One region of the Polaromonas sp. CG_9.5 genome, then DNA from elsewhere that is predicted to be linked to it. Evidence: predicted binding sites of a transcription regulator. Region 1 holds the regulator's gene; each other region holds the start of a gene.
What was found. The regulator FNR, encoded in region 1, switches genes on or off when oxygen is low (the NO sensors DNR and NnrR bind a similar motif). The targets are predictions, from matches to a motif close to TTGATNNNNATCAA.
Positions count from the first base shown of each region.

Region 2: a site for FNR is predicted at 2,017-2,030, ahead of RCH06_RS00905 (TraR/DksA family transcriptional regulator). Genes of this name have one in related genera too.
Region 3: a site for FNR is predicted at 5,308-5,321, ahead of RCH06_RS00980 (FeoA family protein). Genes of this name have one in related genera too.
Region 4: a site for FNR is predicted at 2,914-2,927, ahead of RCH06_RS00780 (hemerythrin domain-containing protein). Genes of this name have one in related genera too.

Region 1 covers NZ_JAXCHR010000007.1:121,551-128,639, forward strand. The annotation lists gene RCH06_RS07665 (sulfite exporter TauE/SafE family protein) at 1-81, opposite strand, end outside; gene hemN (oxygen-independent coproporphyrinogen III oxidase) at 92-1,498, opposite strand; gene fnr (fumarate/nitrate reduction transcriptional regulator Fnr) at 1,641-2,438, shown strand; gene RCH06_RS07680 (hypothetical protein) at 2,514-2,783, opposite strand; gene RCH06_RS07685 (nitrogen fixation protein FixH) at 2,836-3,096, opposite strand; gene ccoG (cytochrome c oxidase accessory protein CcoG) at 3,111-4,577, opposite strand; gene ccoP (cytochrome-c oxidase, cbb3-type subunit III) at 4,626-5,546, opposite strand; gene RCH06_RS07700 (cbb3-type cytochrome oxidase subunit 3) at 5,579-5,719, opposite strand; gene ccoO (cytochrome-c oxidase, cbb3-type subunit II) at 5,741-6,367, opposite strand; gene ccoN (cytochrome-c oxidase, cbb3-type subunit I) at 6,381-7,089, opposite strand, start outside.
Region 2 covers NZ_JAXCHR010000001.1:193,030-200,118, forward strand. The annotation lists gene RCH06_RS00890 (outer membrane beta-barrel protein) at 1-551, shown strand, start outside; gene RCH06_RS00895 (DUF2788 domain-containing protein) at 832-1,041, opposite strand; gene RCH06_RS00900 (DUF2189 domain-containing protein) at 1,041-1,910, opposite strand; gene RCH06_RS00905 (TraR/DksA family transcriptional regulator) at 2,089-2,427, shown strand; gene RCH06_RS00910 (DUF2189 domain-containing protein) at 2,646-3,530, shown strand; gene RCH06_RS00915 (SOUL family heme-binding protein) at 3,567-4,280, opposite strand; gene RCH06_RS00920 (TIGR02450 family Trp-rich protein) at 4,277-4,498, opposite strand; gene RCH06_RS00925 (hypothetical protein) at 4,495-4,698, opposite strand; gene dcd (dCTP deaminase) at 4,727-5,299, opposite strand; gene RCH06_RS00935 (SirB1 family protein) at 5,486-6,334, opposite strand; gene murJ (murein biosynthesis integral membrane protein MurJ) at 6,429-7,089, opposite strand, start outside.
Region 3 covers NZ_JAXCHR010000001.1:204,052-211,140, forward strand. The annotation lists gene RCH06_RS00955 (DUF3579 domain-containing protein) at 61-378, opposite strand; gene RCH06_RS00960 (aspartate aminotransferase family protein) at 631-1,845, shown strand; gene argF (ornithine carbamoyltransferase) at 1,855-2,784, shown strand; gene RCH06_RS00970 (hypothetical protein) at 2,811-3,047, opposite strand; gene feoB (ferrous iron transporter B) at 3,049-4,938, opposite strand; gene RCH06_RS00980 (FeoA family protein) at 4,935-5,225, opposite strand; gene RCH06_RS00985 (SDR family oxidoreductase) at 5,400-6,152, opposite strand; gene kynB (arylformamidase) at 6,358-7,029, shown strand; gene kynU (kynureninase) at 7,048-7,089, shown strand, end outside.
Region 4 covers NZ_JAXCHR010000001.1:170,613-177,701, reverse strand. The annotation lists gene RCH06_RS00810 (extracellular solute-binding protein) at 1-309, shown strand, start outside; gene RCH06_RS00805 (molybdate ABC transporter substrate-binding protein) at 357-1,106, shown strand; gene RCH06_RS00800 (DUF2946 family protein) at 1,257-1,634, shown strand; gene RCH06_RS00795 (hypothetical protein) at 1,806-1,991, shown strand; gene RCH06_RS00790 (DUF1775 domain-containing protein) at 2,001-2,267, shown strand; gene RCH06_RS00785 (copper chaperone PCu(A)C) at 2,332-2,808, shown strand; gene RCH06_RS00780 (hemerythrin domain-containing protein) at 2,989-3,573, shown strand; gene crcB (fluoride efflux transporter CrcB) at 3,601-3,987, opposite strand; gene RCH06_RS00770 (TRAP transporter large permease) at 3,992-5,293, opposite strand; gene RCH06_RS00765 (TRAP transporter small permease) at 5,327-5,836, opposite strand; gene RCH06_RS00760 (TRAP transporter substrate-binding protein) at 5,847-6,833, opposite strand; gene RCH06_RS00755 (winged helix DNA-binding protein) at 7,000-7,089, shown strand, end outside.

The sequences.
Region 1 (7,089 bases):
GGCGGCGCCGCACATGGCGATGCAGTGCGGCCCACCGGCCAGTCCCATGAGTAAGGCGGTCATCGCCAGCGATGTTTTCATGCAGGTGTTTTTAAATGATCCTGGAAAGTCTTGCCCGCGTACGGTCGGCCTGCAGATAGCGGTCAAACACCATCGCCACGCCACGCACGAAATACCCGCCGGTTGGCGTAATCCGCAGGCTGGTGTCGGTCACTTCCACCAGCCCCTGCGCCTGCATGTCATGCAGCAGCGTCAACTCGGCGGCAAAGTAGGTTTTGAAATCGATCAGATGGGCCAGCTCAATCGATTCAATCTCCAGATGCCCCTGGCACATCAGCGCCATGATGACGCTGCGCCGCACCATGTCATCGCGCGACAGCGCCAGCCCCCGCACCACAGGCAGGCGGCCCTGGTCGAGGTGATCGTAGTATTCGTCCAGCGTCGTGGCGTTCTGGCTGTAAGTGGCACCCACCCGCCCGATGGCCGACACGCCCAGACTGATCAGGTCGGAGTCAGGCTGGGTACTGTAGCCCTGAAAACTGCGGTACAGCCGGCCTTGCCGCTTGGCGATGGCCAGTGCATCGTCGGGCAGCGCAAAGTGCTCCATGCCCACATGCACATAGCCTGCGGCCTGAAACGCCGAAAGCGAGCGTGACAGCATCGTCAGCCTGGCTTCTACCGTGGGCAGCTCGGCCACAGAAATACGGCGTTGTGGCTTGAAGCGCTGCGGCCGATGGGCATAGGCGTACAGCGCAATGCGGTCTGGCCGCAATTGGCTCACCTGCGCCAGCGTGCGCTCGAACGACTCCGGGGTTTGCTGTGGCAGCCCGTACATCAAGTCCACATTGATCGACTTGAACCCCAGCAAACGCGCCGCCTCAATCAATGCGCGCACTTGCTCAAAGGGCTGGATACGATGCACGGCCTTCTGGACGGCAGCGTCAAAGTCCTGAACGCCAAAGCTCGGCCGGTTAAAACCCAGCTCGGCCAGTGTGGCCAATCGCGCGGCGTCAACGGTTCGCGGATCCACTTCAATCGAGTATTCACCGCTTGGCGAAAAGGCAAAACTGCGCCGCAGCATGGCCATTAATTCACGCAGTTCGTCGTCGCTGAGGAAGGTCGGGGTTCCGCCCCCCAGATGCAGCTGGGAGACGGATTGGCCAAGCCCGAGGTGCGCCGTGTGCAGGTCTACCTCGCGGCTGAGGTAGCGCAGGTAAGCTTCGGCGCGCTCATGCTGCCGGGTGATGCTTTTATTACAGGCGCAGTAGTAGCACAGCGATTCGCAAAAAGGAATGTGCACGTAAAGCGACAGCGGCAAAAACAGGGCAGCCGCCCCATGCCTGCGCTGCGCCAGTGCCTGCGACGCCTGGTCAGCCGTGAAGGCCTCTACGAATCGGTCTGTCGTCGGGTAGGAAGTGTAGGAAGGACCGGAGCCCTCAAAACGCACCATCATTTCAGGCGAGGGGATGGGCATACAATTAGCCGCGAGTGCGTTCATGACGGTTCCTTGAGACGCGCCCCCACAATCTTGGGGCAGACGCCTACCAATGTATCGCGACAAGTCAATAATTTATTTGACATAGATCAGCGGTCTACACCGTCGCAGACCAAACAACGAACCCCCCAATCAGGAGAATTTCATGTTTGACGCCACCTCAGAATCTGCGCATCCAGCCAAACGGGAAAATGCCGCCAGCGATACCAAAATCCATCCCGTAAATGCCTCCGCCATCAAGATCGCCTGTTCAAACTGCAATCTGCGTGAACTGTGCATGCCCATGGGGCTGAAGGCCGAAGAACTGGAAAAAATCGATGAAGTGGTGGCGATCCGCCGCAAGATCAAACGGGGCGCGCGGCTGTACAGCAACGGTGAAAAATTTACTTCGCTGTATGCCATCCGTACCGGTTTTTTCAAGACATGCATCAACACTGAAGATGGCCGCAACCAGGTCACCGGCTTTCAAATGGCCGGCGAAATCATCGGCCTCGACGGCATCGTCAAAGACCACCATACCTGTGATGCTGTGGCGCTGGAAGATGCGGAAGTTTGTGTCATGCCCTTTGACCGGATCGAAGAGTTGTCGCGGGAAGTGGTTTCGCTTCAGCGCCACGTCCACAATATCATGAGCCGTGAAATTGTGCGCGAGCACGGTGTGATGCTTTTGCTGGGCAGCATGCGCGCCGAGGAACGTCTGGCGGCCTTTTTGCTTAATCTCGTGCAACGGCTGCATGCAAGGGGTTTCTCGCAGTCGGAGCTGCTGCTGCGCATGACCCGGGAAGAAATCGGCAGTTATCTGGGCCTGAAACTTGAAACCGTCAGCCGGACCTTTTCAAAGTTCGTTGAAGACGGAATTGTTGAAGTCAAGCAGCGCCATGTGCGGATTATTGATACCGATGCGCTCAAGCTGATCGTCAACAACAATCAGCAACCCTGCTGATAAAAAACCCGGCGCAGCCGGCAGTCAAGGCCCATGACGCCAGAGCTGACGGGTGCGCTGCCAGCTGCCAAGGGCTTACCGTTGCACCGGTCTGTCCGCCGCCAAGGAACGGCGATTGACTTCAAAAGGTGACATGGAGAGCAGCGTTGTCAATGCGCTCGACGCCATGGTCAACAGCCAAAAAACAAAAAAAGCCAGTGTGTAGACAGCCTCTCGCGACAGGCCCAAGGGCTGGCCAAACCAATGCAGGCTTTGAGGATCGACCATGGCAAACACCAGCATTTCGATCACGCCAGCCAGCAAGAAAGCAGGCCATGCAATCCACATCAGTCGTTGGTTCAGCATCGTCTTGAAGTCTCTCTCGTGATGTCCTGCATGACGCCAGGTTCTTGGCGCTTCAGGGTTTTACCGGAGCGGGCGTGCCGGTTGCAGCATGATTTCGGGCCTGCATGGCAGGCGCCATATTGGTTGAAAATGGCGTTTCAGGCTTGGACTCCGCAGAATTTGCCGCTTGACCGTAGCTGTTCAACACGGGATCAGGAACCTTGATGGCAAGGTACAAGGTGATGAACGAGGCGACCACGACCACGGCAGGCAAGGCAAATACCATCCAGACATGGCCGAACTTCCACCAGGGTTGTCCATATTCGTTATTCATGACAGTTCCGTTCATTAACGAGGCACCAGAAAAACCGATTTTTCTGCCACGCGCCCCGGGGAGTTGATGGATTCGACTTCAAAATGTATTTCATGTGAGCCGGATTTTGCGCCTTCATAAGGCAGTTGCAGTGTGACCGTCACCCCGCGCGATTCGGTAGCATTCACCGAGACAGTGCTTTCAGAAGCCAAAGCCAGGCCCGGCAATCCGCTGGCCGTAATGCGGTAGTTCTGGGTGCTTTCAGTCGCGTTCATCACCTGCAGCCGGTACACATTTTCAATCTTGTCGCCGCTGACAATCCGCGCCAACGAAGCACGATCACGAATCACGTCCACCTTGAGGGGCGAACGCAATGCCAGGCTGACGAACAGGGAAACTGTGACGGCAATCAAGATGGCGCTGTAAACCAGCACCCGGGGACGAAAAACGCGACGCAAGAGCTGCGCTTTGCCCCAGCCCTGCGAAACAGCATTTTGGGTGGAATAGCGAATCAGGCCGCGCGGGTAATTCATCTTGTCCATGACGGTATCGCACACGTCGATACAGGCCGCGCAACTGATGCACTCGTACTGCAAGCCTTTGCGGATATCAATGCCTGTGGGGCAGACCTGCACGCAAAGCGTGCAATCAACGCAGGAGCCCAGATTGAGTTCTTTGGGGTCTGCTTTTTTGGAGCGTGAACCACGCGGCTCGCCACGCGCCTCGTCATAGGTCACGATCAAGGTGTCCTTGTCAAACATGGCGCTCTGAAAACGTGCATACGGGCACATGTATTTGCAGACCTGCTCGCGCATGAAGCCTGCATTGCCGTAGGTGGCAAATCCGTAAAAGAACACCCAGAAAGTTTCCCACGGCCCCATGCTGATGTTGATAAAGCTCAGGCCCAATTCCTTGATGGGCGTGAAGTAGCCGACAAAGGTAAACCCGGTCCAGAGCGAAAGGGCCAACCACAGAAACTGCTTGCTGGCCTTGCGCGTGAACTTGTTCACGGACATGGGACTGGCGTCAAGGCGCAAGCGCGCCGAGCGGTCACCCTCGGTGAGTTTTTCCAGCCAGAGAAAAATCTCGGTATAAACCGTCTGCGGGCAGGCGTAACCACACCACTGCCGCCCTGCCACCGCGGTGAACAGAAACAGCGACAAGGCTGATATGACCAGGATGCCCGACAGATAAATGAAGTCCTGCGGGTACAGCACCAAGCCCAGAATATAAAAGCGTCGCGCTTCCAGGTCGAAAAGAACCGCCTGCCGCTGGCCCCACTCCAGCCATGGCAGCCCGTAAAAGACAATCTGCGTAATGAACACCATGACCCAGCGCCATTTCGAAAACAATCCGCTGACGCTGCGCGGGTAAATTTTCTTTTGCGCCTGGTAGAGGCTGATCAACTCCCCGTCGATACCAGCGGCCTGAGTTTGCTGCGGCTCTCCGGCCATCACCGCGATGGGAATGACTTTTCGGGGAGCGGGCTTTGAATCGTTCACGGATACTGCTCCATGCCAAACCCCAGTAGGGTCGGGCTGGTATAAAAATCACTTGAGCGCTACTGCGCCAGGCTTGTTGGACAAGCTCCAGACATAAGATGCCAGCACATGAATCTGGGATTCGGTGAGCTTGCCTTCCTGGGCGGGCATCTGATTGACCTTGCCATTGTTGATCATGGCCACTATGGAATTTTCACCCCATCCATGCAGCCAGATATCGTCGGTCAGATTGGGCGCGCCCAGGGCCTGATTGCCTTTGCCATCGACACCGTGGCATGCGGCGCAGGCACCAAATTTACTTTTTCCGAGGGCCGCCTTCACTGAATCATGCGGGCTGCCGGAAAGGCTCAAAACATAGTTCGCCACGTTGCGAACATCATCGGACGTACCTACAGCCGCGGCCATGGGTGGCATGTTGCCCATACGGCCTTTGGCCAGGGTTTCAACAATCTTGTCAGGTGTACCGCCGTGCAGCCAGTCCTTGTCCGTGAGGTTTGGAAACCCCTTGCTGCCGCGGGCGTCTGATCCATGACACTGCGAGCAATTATTCATGAACAACCGTTCGCCAATCGCCATGGCCTGCGCATCACCGGCCATGTCTTCGGGCTTCATGCTGTTGAACTTGGCATACAAAGGCTCAACTTCCTTGTTGCCTTTGGCTATTTCAGCTTCATACTGGCCAACCTGGCTCCAGCCAAACTTGCCAGCGTAATTACCAAGGCCTGGGTACATGGCCAGGTAAGCCAGAGAAAAAACCACGGTAATGATGAATAGCCAGACCCACCAGCGCGGCAGGGGATTATTCATCTCGCGCAAGTCACCGTCCCAGACATGGCCAGTGGTATTGTCGTTGGCGGTCATGGCTTTGGCCTTGCCGCTGAACCATAGAAGCACGAGGCAGGCAAAGATGCCCACCAGCGAGATGCCAGCCACATAGACCGACCAGAAATTACTGGTGAAATCGCTCATTTTTTATTCCTTGTCCAGTTCTTTGGCGCTGTCTATTCTTCTTGCTTGAAGGGCAGCTGGGCCGCTTCATCAAAGCTTTTGGCATTGCGGCCCGACCAGGCCCATGCCACGATTCCAATAAAGACCAAAAAGGTAACCACCGTGACGATGGCCCTGAGTGTGTTGATTTCCATTGCCACCTGCCTCACGTCATCTTATTTACGGTGAATTCCGAGTACCTGCAGATAGGCAATCACGGCCTCAATCTCGGTTTTACCTTTGACATCGTCAGCAGCGCTGGCGATCTGTTCGTCGGTGTAAGGCGTTCCCACGGTACGAAGCCCTTCCATGTGCGCCTTGATTGAACCGGCATCGACAGGATTTTTTTCCAGCCATGCGTAAGCAGGCATGTTGGATTCAGGCACCAGATCACGCGGGTTGTTGAGGTGAATCCGATGCCATTCATCGCTGTACTTGCCGCCTACGCGCGCCAGATCAGGCCCGGTACGCTTGCTGCCCCACTGAAACGGATGGTCGTAGACAAATTCACCCGCAACTGAGTACGGGCCGTAGCGCAAGGTTTCCGCGCGGAACGGACGAATCATTTGCGAGTGGCAGTTGTAGCAGCCTTCACGCTGATAGATGTCACGTCCGATGACCTGCAACGCGGTATACGGCTGCAGTCCCTTGATAGGCTCTGTGGTTGATTTCTGGAAGAACAGGGGAACGATCTCGACCAAGCCGCCAATGGCCAGCACGATAAGGATCAACACGATCATCAGAAAGTTGTTGGTTTCGACCTTTTCGTGAGAAAGACCACCGCTTGATTTTTGGTTAGCCATGTTGTTTTTTTCCTCAGGCGTGGGCCACAGCAGCCGGAATGGTGACAGTCACCGAACGACCCGCTGAAACAGTCTTGTATGTATTCCAGAGCATGATGACCATGCCGGTCAGGTAAAGCAGACCGCCTGCCAAACGCAGTACATAAAAGGGAAAGGTGGCCTTGACCGACTCGACAAAGGTGTAGGTCAGGGTGCCATCAGGGTTGACCGCACGCCACATCAAGCCCTGCATGACACCGGCAATCCACATGGCAGCGATGTAAATCACGATGCCGATGGTGGCAGTCCAGAAATGGACTTCCACGGCCTTCATGCTGTACATCTGCTTTTGGCCGAACAGACGGGGAATCAGGTAGTACATGCTGCCGATCGTGATCAAGCCCACCCAGCCCAGCGCACCTGAATGCACATGGCCAATCGTCCAGTCGGTGTAATGCGACAGCGCATTGACGGTCTTGATGGCCATCATCGGGCCTTCAAACGTGCTCATGCCGTAGAAGGAAAGCGACACGATCAGGAAACGCAGAATCGGGTCATCGCGCAGCTTGTGCCATGCACCCGACAGCGTCATGATGCCGTTGATCATGCCGCCCCAGCTGGGTGCCAGCAGGATCAAAGAGAAAACCATGCCGACGGATTGCGTCCAGTCAGGCAACGCGGTGTAGTGCAGATGGTGCGGGCCAGCCCACATGTAGGTAAAAATCAGCGCCCAAAAATGCACG
Region 2 (7,089 bases), on a different contig from region 1:
AGGTATTGAATGAAAAGTGGAACGTGGAATTTGGCGTCCAACGTCTCAGGTTCGTCAGTAGTGATATTGGCAATGACGACGACCAAGGCAGCATCGGCGTTGATGCGCTCTACTTTTTCAATCGCAATCCAGACTTTGCTCCTTACGCAGTGGCTGGACTCGCTTATGCCCTGGAAGCCCGCCCATATGGCCCTTACGCGAGGAACGACAACTTGCTCATCAAAGCGGGTTTAGGTTTTACCAAGAAATTGAGCCAGAATATTGACTTCCGCACGGATGTACGCTACCAGTGGCATAACAACAAAACTGGTGTGATTGGGTACAAAAGTGCGAGCGACGTAGGTGACTGGGTCGTCTCGGCCGGCTTGAACATCTATTTTGACGGCAGAACACAAGCTCCAGCGCCTTACGTAGCACCGGCTTATGTGGCACCTGTTTATGTTGCCCCTGAGCCTGTCGCCGTGACGCCAGCACCAGCTGCGATGCCTGTGCAACCTGCCCCAGCGCCTTATATGGCACCTATACGTGCAACCAAGCCAGACCGCAACTAAAAATCGAGCGCTGTAAATGACCTGATCCAGCAAACTCCACCTCAAACCTGCCGCTTTTTTAGCGTGCTGGTATGGGGCGAGGGAGTTTCCCGTATCCGGTGATTACAGTCCTTTTCTATTCCCTGAACTCCAGCATTCAGGGAATGGCTTCATTGCTACATCAAGCCGCAGCTTGCAACGCCCACATTGCAAACACAGCGACAGTTGATTATTGATAAGCCTTACGCAATAGCCACTTCAGCCCTGCAAGGCGAAAACTCAAAAGCTCTGGTCAGACGCCCTACTTTTCCAGTATCCACTGAATAACGTACTTGGCGACAAAGCCCACCATACCAAAAGCCAGCCCCAGAAAGATCACGAAAGTGCCAAACTTTCCGGCCTTGGACGACCATGCCAGCTGGCCAATAATGAACAGCATATAGAGCATGAAAGCGCCCACACCGAATGACAGGCCGAAAGCTGCGACCTGCTCTTCCGAAAACCCGAACATCAGGCGACTCCCTCGGGCGGTAGGCGTTCGGGCAGTAGGCTAGCATCTACTAGATCGCGGTAGGCATGCCAGCTGGCATGACCCAGCAGGGGCAGCACCACCACCAGCCCCAGCAGCAACGTAGCCAGGCCAAAAATCGTCAGCAGCATGATCAGCGCGGCCCAGAAAGCCAGCGGAGCTGGATTGGTCAGCACCGCTTGCCAGCTCGTCAGCACCGCCTGCAGCACATCGACCCGGCGATCCAGCAGCAGCGGCATAGCAATTACGCTGGACGCAAAAATAGGCACCGCCAGCAGCCCGCCCATGGTGAGCCACAGCTCAAACACATAGTGGCCGGGAGCCAGTACGACGTGGCGCAAAAAATCCAGTGGCGTATTGACAGGCTCGACCGCCATCAAGGTGATGAGTGCCGCCGATGTCAGCACCCATCCGGTGCCCGCCAGCGCCAGCAGCAGGCCAAAACGCACCATGCCCCAGTAGCCGCCGCTGACGGCATAGCGCGAGTATTGCCAGCGCGTCCAGGTCTTGACAATCAGCTGCAGATTGACGGCTTCACCCCGCTCAATGGCTCGGCTGATGGCATACAGGCTGGTAGCCAGCACCGGCGCTATCACCAGAAAACCCGAGAAAGCACCCGCCAGCAGCCAGAAATGATCGCCCGCCAGCAGCACCAGCAAGCCGCCAAAGACCGCCGGCAGCACGCCATGCGCCAGGCTCAGCCAGCCACCACGTTGCATGTCCTGCGCACCGCGCACCAGCCAACTCAAGGGCTGCGCCAGCCCAATGCTGCGAATGACTGGCAAGGTCAGCGCGCCACGGGCTGCCGGTGGCGGAAGGGGTGAAGGAGGAGGAACGTTGGAATGGGACACGATGGGCTTGAAGCTTACCTGCAAACCTCACGGCAATACTTGATCTATGGCAACTGTTCAACTGCCGCACGGGCCACAACCCAAGCACAGCAGGTCGTGAGAACTGTTGACCCTCGTCAAAGACAGCGCTTGGGATCCGGGCGCATTATGAACCCGTACCCACCAAGGAGCCGACTGAATGACCCCGCAACAAACGAATCCTTACCGCCAGCAATTACTCGCCCTTCGCGCCACCCTGCTTGAGCAAATAAACGTGCAACGCGGCGGCGTGGTTAGCCGCGCGCAAGCCGCCGCCGACCATTTTGAACGCCGCGAGGATTCAAGTGCGCAAGTGGCCACCGAGCGCGAGCTGGAGTTCGCCATCGGCGAGCGTGAAGTCGATGAACTTGTCACCCTCGACGCCGCACTGGCGCGCATTGAAGCAGGCACTTATGGTGAATGCACGGATTGCGGCGTCAGCATTCCTGCGCCCAGGCTGCAGGCCAGCCCCGAAGTGACACGCTGTATCCCGTGCTAGGAAAAAGTGGAGCATCTGGGCTCCGCCTGATTTATATATTTTTGCTCGTCCCTCGCCTGAAAAAGTGGTTGTGGCAGGCTACCGCCCTTGCCCTCAGGCCCAACGATGTCAGCAGCAAGGGACTGCACCGTGTGCAGCCCGGTATTCCCTAATGGTCAAGCCAGGTCTAAATGGTTAGTCTGGGGGTGATTCAGATCAGCCTCCTTCCACAAAGCGTCATGACCTCTCCCACTCCCTCTGCAAACGGCAGCCCGCTGGCGGCTGCGCCTCCTGCCGACGAACTCCCGGTCATGGCCGAGCCGTATGTGCTGCCGCCCCCCACCGGCCCGCAGGCGCTGATGACAGAACTCGGTTTTGGCGCGCCTTTTCGCTGGCTAGCCGCTGGCGGCCGCGATCTGCGGGCGCATCCGGGCATTGGCCTTTTTTATGGTGCATGTTTCTGGCTCATGGCGTTGACACTCGGTGCGGTTTTTCGCGCCAAGCCTGAATACACGCTGACGATTGCCTCGGGCTGCCTGCTGGTCGGGCCTTTTCTGGCGATGGGTTTGTATGAAGTCAGTCGCCGCCGCGAACTCGGCCTGGTGCCCGAACTGAGCGTGTCGCTGACCTGCTGGGACAGCCATATCCGCAGCATGGGCATGCTGATTTTGGTGCTGATCGTGCTGGAATTGCTGTGGGGCCGCGCTTCGCTGGTGGTGTTTGCGGTGTTCTTCAACACCGGCATGCCGTCCACAACGGGCGTTATCAATGCCATCTTCAATGCTGAGAACCTGGAGTTCATCGGGGTTTACCTGACCGTGGGCGGCATGTTTGCGGCGCTGGTGTTTTCTACCGCCGTGGTGTCGATCCCGATGATTCTGGACCGCGACACCGATGCCGTGTCAGCCGCCATCACCAGCATTCGTGTGGTGTTTTCCAACCCCGGCGTGATGCTGCTGTGGGGCGTATTAATCACGCTGCTGATTACCGTGGCGCTGCTGCCGTGGGGTTTGGGCCTGGTGGTGATCGGTCCGCTACTCGGACATGCCACCTGGCACGCCTACCGGGGCGCAGTACGCTGGCAGGAAGCTGATGAACCGGCCAGCGTCACCGCCCAAGACTGAAGCCACCGTAAAAAACGGCCTGTGAACGCCAGCAGTTCAGGGGTTTTTAACTTCCACCTGAATCTCGTTTCGCCGCCACATGGGCAGCGTCCACGGCGGGTCATAGCGTGCAAGCTGCGCCGCGCCGACGGGCTGCAGTTGGCGCGACCGCATCCAGGCCGTCAGTTCATCGGTTTTTTGCTGCACCTTGGCGTCCGTGTTCAAGCCCGAGTAACTTAGCACGGCAAACGTCCGGGCGGGCAGCTCGCGCAGGCTGACCGCCGGGTTGACCGGCTTGGGCAAGGTCTGCATTGAATACTCGCCAGGCATCACGAACTGAATTCGCCACTGGCTGGCAGTCGCCATTGAGGCGTCAGCGGCCACCGGCTCTGCCGTGACCGGGGCCGTCATGGCGATTTTTGCGGAGCGGGCCACCGGCTCCAGCGTAACGGGCGCAGTCATGGCAATTTTTGCCGAGGCGTTGTCAGCCCCGGCGGCCGTCACAGTGTTGTTGCCAAAAATGTAGTCGGCAATCACCCTGAAGCCCTTGCCGGATGCCGCGTCCATGTCGCCCTCAACCAGCGTTTCCGCCACGATAACCGGCGCATAGCGGCGCAGCTGGTAGCTGCCGTCCTCGGTCAGCACATCAAACCTGGGTTCTTCAACAGCCATCGCCATGCTCCCTGCAGTGATTCCGGCCATCAGTATGGCGGCAAAGCGCCCGGAGCGACGCCATGCCGCCGGATTCAAGGTCAAGTCATCGAATTTCATACCCACCCCTGTTTCCAGACTTCTTCGTTTTGCAAGTCACGCCAGGCAACGCGTTGCGTGGCGCGTGAAAAAACCGCCTCGATCTCTACCCACTCTGCGTTGTCGCCTGCCACCAGCGGCTCGATCACCTTCGTGACCAGAAAATGCTTGTCCTTTTGCACGGGCTGCACCGCTGTCCATTTGGAAAGCAGGAGTTTTTTGGCATTCAGGGGGTTCATGCGCCGGGCTGACGATCAGCCGTCCGGAGTTCAGCAGGGGCTTCATCCGCAGCGTCATGTGCTGCTTCGACTGAAGGCACGTCAGGCAAACCCGGCGCGCACATTTTTTCTCCGTCCCAGCGCTGGCCGCACCAGCACTGGCCTTCTGCATTGATCATGCAGGTGCCGGTTCCGCAGCAGCGGGGGTCGTCATTTCTCATGGATTTTCTGGCCTTTTATAGATGGGCTTCAGGCCTTGGGCAGCGTCACGCCGACCTGGCCCTGGTATTTGCCGCCCCGGTCTTTGTAGCTGACTTCGCAGACATCGTCCTTGTCGCTTTCAAAAAACAGCACCTGCGCGCAGCCTTCGCCGGCATAAATGCGGGCGGGCAGCGGCGTGGTGTTGGAAAACTCCAGCGTGACGTAGCCTTCCCATTCAGGCTCGAAGGGCGTGACGTTGACGATGATGCCGCAGCGCGCATAGGTGCTTTTACCCAGGCAAATGGTCAGCACGTTGCGCGGAATGCGGAAGTATTCGAGCGTGCGGGCCAGCGCAAAGCTGTTGGGCGGAATGATGCAGCTGTCGCCATGCATGTCGACAAAGCTTTTTTCATCAAAATTCTTCGGGTCTACCACCGTGCTGTGGATGTTGGTAAACACCTTGAACTCGGGGGCGCAGCGAATGTCGTAGCCGTAGCTGGAGGTGCCGTAGCTGATGATCTTCTGGCCATCGCGTTCACGCACCTGTTTTGGCTCGAAGGGCTCGATCATGCCGGTGGTTTCGGCCATGTGTCGAATCCATTTGTCGCTTTTGATACTCATCGGGAAAGGTTCCTTGGGTTTTCCGTGATTGTAGGCAGCCAAGCCCGAAACTCGCGGTTCAAAAGCCTTGGTTTTGACCTTTTGGTTACCTTGGCAAGCATACCGCTCAGTAGCAAATAGCTATCAAATAAATAGCTGACAGCGCACGCTGGATAAGCGCAAGAGCCGTATTTGATGTGAATTTCACTACCTGGCGCGGCGCAACTGGGCCACCCGCTCGGCGATGGCGTCAATGTCCAGCGCCTCGTCGGCATGCGCCAGGTACATTTCCAGATCAGCCACCGCATAGGCCACGTCGCCCTGGGCTGCCCAAGCCAGGCCCCGGTCGCGGTATTCGCTCCAGGCGTCGGGTTGCAGCACGATCAGGCGGTCTTGCACGGCAATCAGGCGCGGCCAGTCTTCCTGGGTTTTGTGGATTTCCTGCAGGTTGCGCAGCATCCGGCTGATGATGTCGCGCGGCGGCGCTGACTGCAAATACAGCCCCATCGGCACTTCAAACTCTTCGCTGATGGGACTGCGCTGGCGAAAAGGCGCCAGCCGCTCGGCCAGTTCTTCGCGGCTCAGCGACTGGCCGTTGAACGGGTCAATCACCACCTGGCCTTTGGGCAAATTGACCTTGACCATGAAATGCCCCGGAAACGCCACGCCGCGCGCATTCAGCCCCAGGCCCACGGCCAGCTCCAGCCACAGCACCGCCAGCGTGATCGGGATGCCCCGGCGCGTGCGCAGCACCGTATTGAGGAAGCTGTTGTCGGGGTCGTAGTAGTCGTTGATATTGCCGCCAAAACCCAGGTCCCGAAAGAAGAACTGGTTCAGCGCGCGCAGGCGCTGCAACTCGGGCGCATCGCCCGGCAGGCGGCGCTTGAGGCGGGCCAGCAGCTGATCGACATCGCCCAGCACCTGCTGCACATCGAGCTCCGGGTATTCGTCTTGCGCCAGACTGACGGCGGCCTCTAGCAAGGGGAAATGCGCATCGCTTTGCACGAGGCTTGAGAAATATTGCAGCGGTGACGGGACGGCCAGATTTAATTGCATGGCGCTACTTTCTCACAATCTGGCGCACGATGTGCATCGGAAAGATCAGCCGGGCTTGCGGTTCATCAAGTGCGTGCCAATCGGGGCAGCTCAATCAGCGCCGCAGCAACTGGCGAAGCTTCAGGCCAGACACCCACAGCACTACAAAATAAATAGCAGCAGAGGCACACAGCACAAGCGCCATCAGCCCGATTCGCTGAAAATAGTGCTGCTTCAGACCAATCCAGTTGAAACCCTCGGCGGCCCAGAGCAAAAATGCCCCCAGCAGCGCACTGGCCGAAAAAACCTGCAGCCCAAACAGCAGCCAGCCCGGTGCCGGCGTGTAGCTGCCGCGCCGAATCAAGCCGACCAGCAGGCACGACGCATTGATGAGCGCGCCAATGCCAATCGCCAGGGCCAGCCCGGCATGCTGAAAATACGGCACCAGTGCCAGATTGAGCAACTGCGTGATGACCAACACAACAATGGCAATCTTCACCGGCGTCTTGATGTTCTGGCTGGCATAAAAACCCGGTGCCAGCACCTTGATGGCGACCAGCCCGAGCAAGCCCGCGCCGTAGCCCATCAGCGCGGTGGTGGTCTGCTGCACGTCGCGGTCAGAAAAAGCGCCATAGTGGTACAGCGTCGCCACCAGCGGCTCCGAAAACGTCAACAGCGCCACCGCGCAGGGCACGGCCAGCAGCACGACAATGCGCAGCCCCCAGTCGAGCATGGCCGAGTATTTGGCGGCATCGCCTTCGCCCTTGGCCGCTGCC
Region 3 (7,089 bases), on a different contig from region 1:
CCGCTTGTTTTTGTCCACTGACGACGGGCGGACTCATGCAACCCAAGTCGCCCGCAAGTCTCAGCGCCGGGGCGGATCAGGAATCAGGCAGGCCTCAACCATTTGCAGGTCGTTGTCTTTGGCAAAATTGAGGGCGAAGTCCCAGGCCATCGGCTCTGCATCGCGCAGTTCAGCATTCACCACCACGCATTTGACGCCGTTGACGACCGTGGGAACGCACCAAGGCGAGTACGTCAGGTGACTGCCGAGCTGCGGTCCGCCGGGGCGGAACTGGCTCATGACGCCGCATAACCGGTCGGCCCAATCGCTGGGCCGGAAGGTTTTGCCATCATGCGTAATGCCCTGGATAAAGACTTCTTTGGGGGAATTGGAGACCATCTGATGGAAGGTTTTGGTGCGGGCCTGAGGTAAGGATAAACCCCCATGCTGCGCCGCACAACAATTCTATCTTATATAAGACTCAGCGCTTATCAGCGCCATTTTCAGGCGGTGTTGACACTGTGCGCAACGCGCATGACAGTGATGCGGCATCGTCACGAAAGCGCGCGAAGTCTGCGCCTAAAATAAACTGCTGACCCGCTCAATTTGTCGCGGCCACTTTGTTGTTTGCTACTGTTCCGGAGTTTTCCCATGACCGCTGCCCCGCCCGATCACATCGAAGCCACCTCCCCCCACGTGATGAACACCTATGGCCGACTGCCCATCGCACTGTCGCACGGCCAGGGCTGCCGCGTCTGGGATGTGAACGGCAAGTCCTACCTCGATGCGCTGGGCGGCATTGCAGTCAACACCGTCGGCCACAACCACCCCAAGCTGGTGGCCGCCTTGCGCGACCAAGTCGGCAAAATCATCCACAGCTCCAATTACTACCATGTGCCGCTGCAGGAAACGCTGGCGGCCAAGCTGGTGGAACTGTCGGGCCTTGAAAACGTGTTTTTCTGCTCAACCGGGCTGGAAGCGAACGAAGCGGCGCTCAAGCTGGCGCGCAAGTTCGGCCACGACAAGGGCATTGAGCGCCCCGAAATCGTGGTCTATGAAAAAGCCTTTCATGGCCGCAGCATCGCCACCCTGAGCGCCACCGGCAACCCGAAAGTGCAGGCCGGTTTTGGCCCGCTGGTGGAGGGGTTTATTCGCGTGCCGATCAACGACATCAACGAACTGAAAGTCGCCACCGAAGGCAATCCGAATGTAGTCGCTGTGTTTTTTGAAGCCATTCAGGGCGAAGGCGGCGTTCATCCGATGGACAACGCGTATTTGCAACAGGTGCGCGCGCTGTGCGACGAGCGCGACTGGCTGCTGATGATTGATGAAGTGCAGTGCGGCATGGGCCGCACCGGCAAATGGTTTGCGCACCAGTGGGCCGGCATCAAGCCGGACGTGATGCCGCTGGCCAAAGGGCTGGGTTCGGGCGTGCCGGTGGGCGCCGTGGTGGCCGGCCCCAAGGCGGCGCATATTTTTGGCCCTGGCAACCACGGCACCACCTTTGGCGGCAATCCGCTGGCGATGCGGGCCGGCGTGGAAACCATCCGCATCATGGAAGAAGAAGGCCTGATGGCCAACGCGGTGGTGGTGGGCGACCATTTGCAGGCAGCCTTGAGGCGGGAACTGGGCGGCGTGCCGGGTTTCAAGGAAGTGCGCGGCAAAGGCTTGATGCTGGGTGTGGAGCTGACCAAACCCTGTGGTGTGCTGGTCAGCCGCGCGGCTGAAAACGGCCTCTTGATTAGCGTCACCGCCGACACCGTGATCCGCATGGTGCCTTCGCTCATCATGACGACCGCTGAGGCCGATGAAGTCGTGGCGATTTTGTGCCCTCTCATCAAGCAATTGCTGCAGGAAGGCGCGTAACCCATGACCATGGCCGGCCCCCCCACCCCGCTCAAGCACTACCTGCAGTTCAGCGACCTGAACGCTGATGACTACGCTTACCTGTTCGCACGTGCCGCGCTGATCAAGAAAAAATTCAAGGCCTACGAAAGACACCAGCCGCTGATCGACCGCACGCTGGTAATGATTTTCGAGAAAGCCTCGACCCGCACCCGCGTGAGCTTTGAGGCCGGCATGTACCAGCTGGGCGGGACGGTGGTGAACCTCACCACCGAGGGCAGCCAGCTGGGCCGCGCCGAGCCGATTGAAGACAGCGCCAAGGTCATCAGCCGCATGGTGGATTTGGTGATGATCCGCACCTTCGAGCAGACCAAGATCGAGCGCTTTGCCGAGCATTCGCGGGTGCCGGTCATCAACGGCCTGACCAACGAATTTCATCCGTGCCAGATTTTGGCGGACATCTTTACCTACATCGAACACCGGGGTTCGATCCAGGGCAAGACGGTGGCCTGGGTGGGCGACGGCAACAACATGGCCAACACCTGGCTGCAAGCCAGCGAAATTTTGGGTTTCAAGGTGCATCTGAGCACGCCCGGCGGCTATGAGGTAGACCAGTCGATTGCGGGGATTCGCTCGACTGAAAGCTACCAGGTCTTCAAAGACCCGATGCAGGCCTGCGCCGGCGCTGATCTGGTCACCACCGATGTCTGGACCAGCATGGGCTTTGAAGCCGAAAACGAAGCCCGCAAAACGGCCTTTGCCGACTGGTGCGTGGACAGCGACATGATGCGCGCGGCCCAGCCCGATGCGCTGTTCATGCATTGCCTGCCCGCGCACCGGGGCGAGGAAGTCATGGCCGACGTGATCGATGGCCCGCAGTCCGTGGTCTGGGACGAGGCCGAAAACCGCATGCATGTGCAAAAGGCGTTGATGGAGTTTTTGTTGCTGGGCCGCCTGTAAAAAGGAATGGAGTAGAACCCCTGCTGTCAACGCTCCGGTTTCATCCACAGCGGCTGCCGTTGCCCTTCAGCGCCAGCCGCTGCAGCGGGTTTACCCGTCGTGCCGCAGCCGCTGCAACTGCTGCATGCGCCGCAACCCGGCTTTTCACCCAGGTTTTTCTGCACCCGCCCCAGCCGGCGACGCAGGCCGGCGGGCATCCAGTACCACAGCGCATAAGCAGCGGCAAAAGCCACCATGATTCCAGCGATCCATTGCTGCAGCATCTCAAGTACCTCCCCATAACAACGTCAGCCGGTACGTGATCCAGCTGGCGCCATAGGCCAGCCCGAACATGTAGCCCGCCATGAAAAAGGCGTAGCGCCAGCTGTTGGTTTCGCGCCGCACCGTGACCAGCGTGGAGATGCACTGCGGTGCAAACACATACCAGACCAGCAGCGACAAGGCGGTGGCCAACGACCAGGTCTGCGCAATCACCGGCCCCAGCGCCGACGCCACGTCATTGCCCGTCGCCGACAGCGCATACACCGTGCCCAGCGCACCGACCGCCACTTCGCGCGCTGCCAGCCCCGGCACCAGGGCAATCGCAATCTGCCAGTTGAACCCGATGGGCGCAAAAATCACCTGCAACGCATGGCCCAGACGCCCGGCCAGGCTGTATTCAATCGCCGGGCCAACTGCACCTGCGGGCGGCGCAGGAAAGGTCGACAAAAACCACAGAATCACCGTCAGCGCCAGAATGATGCCGCCCACGCGCCTGAGGAAAATCATCGCGCGTTCATGCAGCCCCATCGCCAGCTGGCGCAGACTGGGAATCCGGTAGGCGGGCAACTCCATGATCAGCGGCGTTGGCCGTGCATGGCCGCGCCACAGCTTGAACACCGCCGCCACCGCCATCGCGCTGGCGATGCCGCCGACATACAGCGCAAACATCACCAGCCCCTGCAGGTTGAAGATGCCCGCCACCGTGCGCTCGGGAATGAACGCGCCAATCAAAAGCGCATACACCGGCAGGCGCGCCGAGCAGGTCATGAGCGGCGCAATCATGATGGTGACCAGCCGGTCGCGCCAGTGCGTAATCGTGCGCGTTGCCATCACGCCCGGAATGGCGCAGGCAAAGCTCGACAACAGCGGAATGAACGAGCGCCCCGACAGGCCGACGCTGCCCATCACGCGGTCGAGCAGAAAAGCAGCGCGCGGCAGATAGCCCGAATCTTCAAGCACCAGAATGAAAAAGAACAGGATGAGAATCTGCGGCAAAAATACCAGCACGCCCCCCGATCCGGCCAGAATGCCATCGATCAGCAGGCTTTGCAGCACGCCGTCGGGCATGTACGTGCGCAGCTCGCCAGAGAGCCATTCCATGCTTGACTTGATCGCGTCCATCGGCAGGTTGGCCCAGCTGAACACGGCCTGAAACATCAAAAACAAGATCACGCACAGCAGCGCCATGCCCCACAGCGGATGCAGCACGATGCGGTCAATGGCATCGTCGGTGTTCAGGCTGTCCGGCGGCGACTGCACCGCCAGCCGCATGATGCGGCGAACTTCGAGTTGGGTGTCCATGACTTGGTCGAAGCTCGGTGCTTGCCAGGCGGCAATGCCGTCGGGCTTCGTGCCGGGCGCAGGCCAGTCGTCCAAAAAGCGCAGCAACTCCTGCGCGCCATCGTGGCGCACGCCGACTGTTTCAACCACCGGCATGCCGAGTTCGCGCGACAGCACCGCCTTGTCAATGACGATGCCGGCGCGGCGCGCGGCGTCGCTCATGTTCAGCGCCAACACCATCGGCAAGCCCAACGCCCGCGCTTCCAGCACCAGCCGCAAATTGAGCTGTAAATTGGTCGCATCGGCCACGCACACCAGCCGGTCGGGCAAGGGCTCGCCGGGACGCCGGCCAATGACAATGTCGCGCGTCACGGCTTCGTCAGCGCTCAGGGCATTGAGGCTGTAGGCACCGGGCAAATCGAGCACCATGACGCGGTGGCCGGACGCCGTCAGCACTTGGCCTTCCTTGCGCTCGACGGTCACGCCGGCATAGTTGGCGACCTTCTGGCGGCTGCCGGTCAGCAAATTGAACAGCGCGGTCTTGCCACAATTGGGGTTGCCCAGCAGCGCCACCCGCAGCGGCCCGCCGACGGCATTGACAGCGGCGGTCATGCAGCGACTGTCAGTGGACCAACACGAATCAAGGCGGCCTCATGGCTGCGCAAAGCAAACGTCGTGTGCCCTACGCGCACCGCCAGCGGGTCATTACCGGGAAAACCGCGCGCCATGACCTGCACCGGCTCGCCGGGCAAAAAACCGATTTCCAGCAGGCGCAGCAAGACTTCGCGCTCCTCGTCATCGCCTGCCGGCATCAGCCTGAGCACCTGCGCGGTCATGCGACGCGGCAATTCATCGAGTCCGATGTCTGCCGTACCCGAGGGGAAATGGGCCAAAGTCATGGTGTGCCGCACTTTTAAATGAAAATGATTCTCATTATAGAAGTAGCGGATACCAGCGTGTGCGCCGTTGTGCTGAATTTATTTGATCCAGGTCATCTGGCCACATCAAAGCCCCGGCCTGGCTGGCGCTTCAAGCTATCGAAGGCGTTCCAGAAAATGCCTGGCGCGCCCGTGTCAGCCCCTACCGACAAACGGCATCTTCGTCGCCATGATGGTCATGAACTGGATGTTGGTGGTCAAAGGCAGCGCGGCCATGTGCACCACGGCGTCGGCCACTTCGCTGGCGTCCATCATCGGCTCGATGGCGATTTCGCCGTTGGCCTGCGGCACGCCGGTCGCCATGCGCGCCGACAACTCGGTCAGCGCATTGCCAATGTCAATTTGTCCGCAAGCAATGTTGTACTTGCGGCCATCGAGCGAAATGGCCTTGGTCAGGCCGGTGATGGCATGCTTGGTGGATGTGTAAGGCGCTGAATTGGGCCGGGGCGCATGGGCAGATATGGAGCCGTTGTTGATGATGCGGCCGCCCTGCGGCAACTGGTCTTTCATCAGCCTGAAAGCGCCCTGCGCGCACAAGAAGGAACCAGTCAGGTTGATGTTGACGACGTTTTGCCACTGGTCGAACGTCAGGTCTTCAAAGCCGGCGCGCGGCGAATTCACGCCGGCGTTGTTGACCAGCACGTCCAGGCGGCCAAACTTTTCCTTGATCGTGGCAAACAGCGCATCGACCGACTCGGGCCGGCTCACATCGGTGGCCACCGGCAGCATGCGGTCGCGGCCTGCTGCGCTGGCGACTTCTTCCAGCGGCTCAATGCGGCGTCCGGCCAGCACCACACGGTAGCCCGCTGCCAGCAGCGCCAGCGCGACGGCCTTGCCAATGCCGGTGCCGGCACCGGTCACGAGTGCCACTTTGTCATTTGAATTCATGGAAGCCTTTGTCTGTATCGTGGGTTGTGAAGAGGACGAAGGCTGAGGGTCAGCCCCGAAGGGCGATTTTGCCCGAGCCTGCGCGCGGCAATCCGGCCTGCGCTTCAAGCCCAGTTTTCAGCCCCATGCTTGAAGCTTCAACTATTTCAGACGCTGTTGGAAATAACCGACACCACGGCTTTTTTGGCAATGCTACCTTCAGGCCATGACCGATTCTGCCTCCCCTTTCAGCGCCCAAACTGCCCGCCCCACGCCCTTGAAAATCTGGGACATCTCGCCCGCAGTAGACGCCGATGCCGCAGTTTTTCCGGGCGACACCGCCTATTCACAGCAGCTGCATTTTTCACTCGCGCCCGGCTGCCCGGTCAATGTCAACCGCATCACGCTGTCGCCGCACACCGGCGCGCATGCCGATGCGCCCATGCACTACGCCAACGGCGCGGCTGCCATTGGGGCCGTCGATTTGCAGCCTTATCTCGGCCCCTGCCGCGTCATCCATTGCCTTGACTGCGGCCCGCTGATCAAACCTGCGCACATCGCCCACGCGCTGCACAACCTGCCGCCCCGCGTGCTGGTGCGCACGGCGCGCACCGCCAGCCAGTCCTGGGCATCATTTACGGCCTTTGCGCCCGCTACGCTTGCGCTGCTAGCTACCAAAAACATAGTGCTTGTCGGCATCGACACGCCCAGCGTCGACCCGGCCACCAGCCAGGACTTGCCCAGCCACCAGTTGCTGCTCAAGCACCATTTGCGCGTGCTGGAAAACCTGGTACTCGACGACGTGCCCGAAGGCGACTACGAGCTGATCGCCCTGCCGCTCAAGCTGACCTGCGCCGATGCATCCCCCGTTCGCGCCATCCTGCGCGAACTTCCCTGAAAAAAAGAGGCTTCAAATATGACCCTGACCCTGCAAGACTGCCGCGCGCTTGACGCGCAA
Region 4 (7,089 bases), on a different contig from region 1:
AAAGCCTGCGGTTGCGGCATGGGGCCGGCGCTGAATATGGCCTCCAGCCTGGGCGCTTATGTGCTGGCCGACCGTGGTACGTGGCTGAACTTCAAAAACCGCGCGGATTTGGCGGTGCTGGTTGAGGGCGACAAGCGCTTGTTCAACCAATACGGCGTGATGGTCGTCAACCCGGCCAAGCATCCGCAGGTCAAGGCCGCAGAAGCGCAGAAGTTTGTGGACTGGGTGATTTCGCCGGTTGGCCAGAACGTCATTGCCAGCTACAAAATCGGCGGCGAGCAGTTGTTCTTTCCGAACGCCGACAAATGATGCGCCGCTGGTTAAGCATGTTGTTGCCCTTCGCCGCCTCGTTTGCCATGTCCACCGCACACGCCCAGACTTCGCCACTGCAGCTTTATGCAGCGGGTAGCTTGCGCGACGCGCTGACCGAGGTGGCGCGGCAGTTTGAAGCGCAAACCGGCCAGAAGGTGGGGCTGACTTTTGGCGCTTCGGGCCTGCTGCGTGAGCGCATTGAAAAAGGGGAGCCAGCGCAGGTGTTCGCGTCAGCGGATATGGACCATCCGCAGCGGCTGGCGCAGGCTGGCGGCTGGACGGTGCCCAGTGTGTTTGCGCTCAACCAGATGTGCGTGCTGGCGGCACCTTCCGTGACGACCAGTCCGCAAACGCTGCTGGCAACGATGCTGCGGCCCGAGATACGGGTCGGAACCTCGACGCCGAAAGCCGATCCGTCGGGCGACTATGCGTGGGCTTTGTTCCGCCGCGCCGAGGTGCTGCAGCCCGGCGCGTATGCGCTGCTGGACGCCAAGGCGCTCAAGCTGACCGGCGGCGCGGACTCGCCCCGACCGCCGCCCGGACGCAGCACCTATGCGTGGATCATGGGCGAGGGCCAGGCCGACATGTTTCTGACCTATTGCACCAATGCCGTGGCGGCCCAGCGTGAAGTGCCGCGCTTGAAAATCATCGACGTTCCGCCGGATTTGCAGGTGGCCGCGCGTTACGGTGTGGCGGCCCGGCAGGGTGATGCTGCAGCGGCGCAACTGCTGCACTACATGGTGTCGCCGCCCGCGCAGGCCGTGCTGCAGCGTTACGGCTTTGGCCAGCCTTGAGGGTTTGCGCTGTCTGGTGCGGTCATGCTCGCCAGCAGCGCCGACTCCTTGAGCTTGCGTTGATGCGTCTGCCGTAGCGAGCGATATCACGGTTTCAGCGCTGGCAGATTTCGCTGAATTGACCATCACGCCCGTCCCTATAATCGCGCCGTGCTTTACCCACCTCATTCCCGCCCGACCCTTGCCGTATGGGCACGCCTGGCCGCCTGGTTGAGTTTTCTCGCCGTGCTGTCGGCGTTGTGGGCGCCGGTGTCGGCGCTGGCGCAGGATGTGCGCAGCGGCCAGTTGAGCGGCATTTGCAGCGTGAACACCCACCTGGCCAGCGTTGCCGATGCGGGCCTGGATGATGCGCCGCCGGCGGGCGCGCATTGCAATTTGTGCGCCTCACTGGGCTGGGCGTCGCCGCCGCTGGCGGTGCTGGCGATTCCCAGCTTTCCGGGCCTGCACGTGGCCGAAGCGGATGTTCCGGCGAACCTGACCGCCGCGATACCCGGACTGCCTTTCAGTCGCGGGCCTCCCGCACTTTGAACCGATAAGCCTCTGCTGAGGCGCATTGCGTGTTGACCGTGTTTCGGCCAGCACGCCTTTTATCGTTCCGTTCAAAGCGTGGATTTCATGAGACTCATCCAGCCCAACCGACCTTTTCCTGCATTTTTTAGTTTGCCCGCGTGGTGCCGAGTCAAGGCTCACGGCAGGGAAGTGGCCCTCAATGACCCCGATGTGCAGGCCGGGGTGATGGACTTCAACGGCAGCGCAACCTGTGCCGATTCGCGCAGCAAGGAACGCAGCGATGGCGTCGCCACGCCCGGCGATACATTGAGCAAATACCCGCTTGAAGTTCGGCGTGCAAGCCAGCGCGGAATCCCACATTCCCACTCTTTATAAAAGTTGACCATGAAATTTTCATTTGCTGCAAAAACAATAGCTGCTGGTGCCCTTGGCATGCTGACCTTGCCCGCTTTTTCTCATATTTCGCTGGCGGACGAAACGGCGCTGGCCGGCAGCACGTACAAAGTAGTTTTTCAGGTTGGCCACGGTTGCCAGGGCGCGGCCACCACGGGCGTGTCGGTGCAGATTCCTGCCGGTTTTCAGGGGGTCAAGCCCTACCCGAAAGCCGGCTGGACGCTGACCACCCAATCCGCAAAACTCGCCCAACCCTGATTCCCGTTCAGCCGGAAATCATTCCGGTCTGAATTTTTTTTGAAACTTGCTTCTGGAGATTGCCATGAAACTTAAAGTATTGACCGCTTCGCTGCTGCTTGCCTGCAGCACCCTGTATGCCCAAACTGTCGAAGTCAAAGACGCCTGGGTGCGCGCCACCGTACCCGGCCAAAAAGGCACGGGTGCGTTCATGAATATCACCGCCAAAGACGGCTCCAAACTGGTCGGCGTTTCATCGCCGGTGGCGGGCGTGGCGGAAGTGCATGAAATGAAGATGGACGGCGACATCATGCGAATGCGCGCCGTGCCGGTGCTGGACCTGCCGTTGGGGCAAACGGTGCAGCTCAAGCCGGGCGGCGGCTACCACGTCATGATGATGGAGCTGAAGCAGGGCTTGCCCAAAGGCACCACCGTGCCGCTGACGCTGCGCTTTCAGGATGCGAAGGGCGTGGAAACCCGCATGGAAGTCAGCGTGCCTGTCAGCACGACCGCCCCGGGCGCAAAGGCTGCGGGAAAAGCGCCAGATCACGGCGCTCACTAGCTTTGAAAGTAAGCGCAGCAGGCCTGGATTTATCGCAGGAAAGCCTGCGCTCTGGCCGTGCCCCTGTAACGTCGTGTTGGCGCAGGCCTTCAAGCTGATGAAGACTTGACCTGTGTCATGGCCTGCAGGCCGGGTGCAAGGCATGCTGTGCGCTCGTCATAAAAACTTGAGGAGACCGCCATGAAACACCCCAGCCTGCAAATCATCCGCGACGAGCATTCGTCACTGGCCGCCATGCTCCGCTCCATGCGCATGATGGTCGAGCGTGGCCCCGGAGACAACCCGGAAAAGTTTTTCGACGTGCTGCGCGCGATGCTGTTTTATATCGATGAATTCCCCGAACGCCTGCATCACCCGAAAGAGTCTGACTTGCTGTTTCCGCATGTGGTGCGGGCCGCGCCCTCGGTGATGGCGGCGGTTCAAAAACTGGAAAGTGACCACATGAACGGTGAAAAAACCGTTCGCGAACTCCAGCATCAGCTGCTGGGCTGGGAACTGCTGGGGGAGTCGCGCCGGGCTGCTTTTGTAGACGCGTGCAAGCAGTACGTGACTTTTTACCTGGAGCACATGCGGCTCGAAGAAACCGCGATTTTGCCGGTCGCTGAAAAGGTGCTGACCGATGCCCAATGGAAAGCGCTTGATGCGGCATTTGAAAAAAACTGCGATCCGCTGACCGGCAAATATTCGCCAGACCCGGCCTATGACCGCCTGTTTACGCGCATCGTGATGCGGGCACCTGCACCCATCGGGCTGGGCGACAATTAATGCGTTAAAAGCAGCCCTGGCGCAAGCCTAGCCTGCGCGGGCTACTATGAAAAAAGTAACCGTTTTGATGCCAGCGACCGTCACCAGCAGCGTGCCCATCACGTGCAGCAAAGCGGTAAAAGCCGCCAGACCATAGCGCTCTTCCATCAGGTAGATCACGACTTCTGCCGAAAAGGTGGAAAACGTCGTCAGCCCGCCCAGAAAGCCGGTAATCAGCAACAAGCGCCAAACCGGGTCCAGATGCGGCATAGCCTGAAAAACAGCGATGGCGATGCCAATCAGGTAGCCACCCAGCAAGTTGGCCGCCAGCGTGCCCCACGGAATCACGCCGCCGGGCGACAGCCACAGCGCCAGGCCCCAGCGGGACAGCGCGCCCACCGAGGCGCCGATGCAAATCGCCAGTACCGCTGCCATGGCGTCAGTTGGCCATCTTTTGCGGCAGCCAGGTGACGATGCCCGGGAAGACATAGATCAGCGCCACCGCCGCGCACATCAGGAAAAACATCGGCATGGTGACCTTGGCAATCCAGGTCAGCTGGCGTCCGGTCATGCCCTGCAGCACGAACAGGTTGAAGCCGACCGGCGGCGTGATCTGCGCCATCTCGACCACCAGCACCACGAAAATGCCGAACCAGATCGGGTCGATGCCGGCCGCCTGCACTGTCGGCATGAGCACGCCCATGGTCAGCACGACCATCGAGATGCCGTCGAGAAAGCAACCCAGAATGATGAAGAACACCGCCAAAGCCACGATCAGCTGCGCCCGGCTCAGGCCCAGCGTGCCAATCCATTCGGCCAGGTGGCGCGGCAGGCCGACATAGCCCATCGCCAGTGTCAGGAAGGCCGCACCGGCCAGGATCAGGGCGATCATGCAGTACAGCCGGGTGGCGCCCATGAGCGCATCGCGAAACGTCGCCCAGTTCATCGAACCCTGCAGCGTGGACAGCACCAGCGAGCCCACCACGCCGACAGCGGCCGCCTCGGTGGCGGTGGCCACGCCGGAATAGATTGAGCCCAGCACGGCGGCAATCAGGAGCACCACCGGAATCAGGCTGCGCGAACTGGCGATTTTTTCCATGAAGGTGGTCTTGCCGTCGGCGGCCGGCACCTGCTCGGGATGGCGCAGTGCCCAGAAAATGATGTAGCCCGAGAACAGCGCGGCCAGCAGCAGCCCCGGAAACACGCCGGCGATGAACAGCTTGGAGATCGACACCTCGGCGGCGACGCCATAAACGATCATGATGATCGACGGCGGGATCAACAGGCCCAGCGTGCTGGCGCCGGCCAGCGTGCCGACGACCATGTGCTCGGGATAGCCGCGCCGCGTCAGTTCGGGCAGCGTCATCTTGCCGATGGTGGCGCAGGTGGCAGCGCTTGACCCCGACACGGCGGCAAAAATCGTGCAGCCGATCACGTTGGTGTGCAGCAGCCGCCCCGGCAGGCCCTGCACCCAGGGCGCCAGGCCCTTGAACATGTCCTGGCTCAGCCGGGTGCGAAACAGGATTTCGCCCATCCAGATAAAGAGGGGCAGGGCGGTCAATGTCCAGCTGGAGGACGAGCCCCAGACCGTGACCGCCATGGCGTCGCCAGCCGGGCGCGAGGAAAACAGCGTCACCGCCATCCAGGCCACGCCGGTCAGGCTCAGGCCGACCCAGACGCCGCTGCCCAGAATCAAGAGCAGGGCCGCCAGCAGGGCGGCGGTGATGGCAAGGTCGTTCATAAGAGGGCGCTTGAGGCGTAAGGGTGGATTGGTTTATTCATTGCGCAGCGCTTCAGCGCTGCTGTAAGGCACGCGCTTGCCGGTGATTTCAAGCACCAGCTCATCGACAAAGGCAATCGCCAGGATCACCGCGCCGACCGCCATGCCGAGTTGCGGAATCCACAGCGCGGTGGCGTCGCTCGACGTGGAAATGTCATGAAAGCTGTGCGACTGCCAGGCCAGGCGGCAGCAGTAATACGCAAACATGGCGGTCAGCGCGCTGGCAAAGCCCAGTGCCCACAGTTCCAGCCCTTTTTTCCAGGGCCCGGTGAGCGCCCCCAAAATCAGCGTCACGCGGATGTGTTCGCCGCGTTTGAGCGTGTGGGCCAGCGCCAGGAATCCGCTGGCCGCCATCAGGTAGCCCGCATAAGCGTCGGTGCCCGGCACATGAAAATGCAGCTGCCGGCTGACGATGGACAGCACCACCATCGCCAGCAGGCCAACCAGGAACAGCGCGGCCAGTCCAGCGGCGCCGTTGTACAGGGCATCGAGCGTTTTTCGCATCCGTCGTGCTTCAGGACTTGTTGTACGCGTCGATCAGCGCCTTGCCCTCGGGGCCGGCTTTTTCCAGCCATTCCTTGAGCATCACGTCGCCAACCTTCTTCATGTCGGCCTTGAGCTGCGGCGACGGCGGCATGACGCTCATGCCGTTGGCCTTGAGCTTGTCGATCGAATCGGCATTGGTCTTTTTCGACGCGGCCAGGCCGCGCACTTCGGCGTCTGCCGCTGCCTTGAGCACCGCTTGCTTCGTCGGCGCATCGAGCGCATCAAAAGCGGCCTTGTTGACGATGACCGCATTTTTCGGCAACCAGGCCTGGGTGTCATAAAAGTACTTGAGGCTTTCATAGGTCTTGGTGTCCATGCCGGTGGAGCCGGAGGACATGTAGGACTCGATCACGCCTGTGGCCATGGCTTGCGACAACTCGGCAGCCTGCACCGTGACCGGCTGGGCGCCCACCAGCTCGGCGATGCGCGCGGTGGACGGGCTGTAGGCGCGCCATTTCATGCCCTTCAGGTCAGCGCCCGCATCGAGCGGTTTCTTGGAAAAGATTCCCTGCGTGGGCCATGGCACCGAATACAGAAGCGCCATGCCCTGCTCGGCCAGCTTTTTCTCCAGGAAAGGCTTTTGCGCCTTGTAGAGTCTCATCGACTGGTCATAGCTGTCGGCCAGGAAGGGCAGGCCATCGACGCCGAACAGCGGCCACTCGTTCTGGAAGTTGGCCAGCAGAATTTCGCCGGCCTGCGCCTGTCCGCCCTGCACGGCACGCTTGATTTCGGGTGCCTTGAACAGTGCGCCGTTGGCATGCACCGTGATTTTCAGCTTGCCGGCGCTGGCCTTGTCGACGTCGGCGGCAAACTGCACCAGGTTTTCGCTGTGGAAGTTGGTCGCCGGGTAGGCGGCCGGCAGGTCCCATTTGGTTTGGGCAAAAGCCGCGCCGCCGGCCAGGGCCAGGGTCAGCGCGGCCGCGGTGGTGGTCAGTGCAAACAGACGACGTTTCATGAAAGCTCCAGTGGGTGAATGGCAAAGTTGGTTGTCAAATGTAATTGGCATTGGGGGACGCCAGCTGGGTGTTTTCCCTGAATGTCAACAAATCGTTGATGAATTGTGATTTAACTGCCTACAATTTACCCATGCAACAAAGATGCCAGCCCCGAGCCTGCTTGATATGAAAAAAAACGACCTTCCGGCATCCCGCGCGACACCCGCTTCTTCCATCGTCTCGTCGGCGCATCTGGTGTCGCCGCGCAGCGCCGAG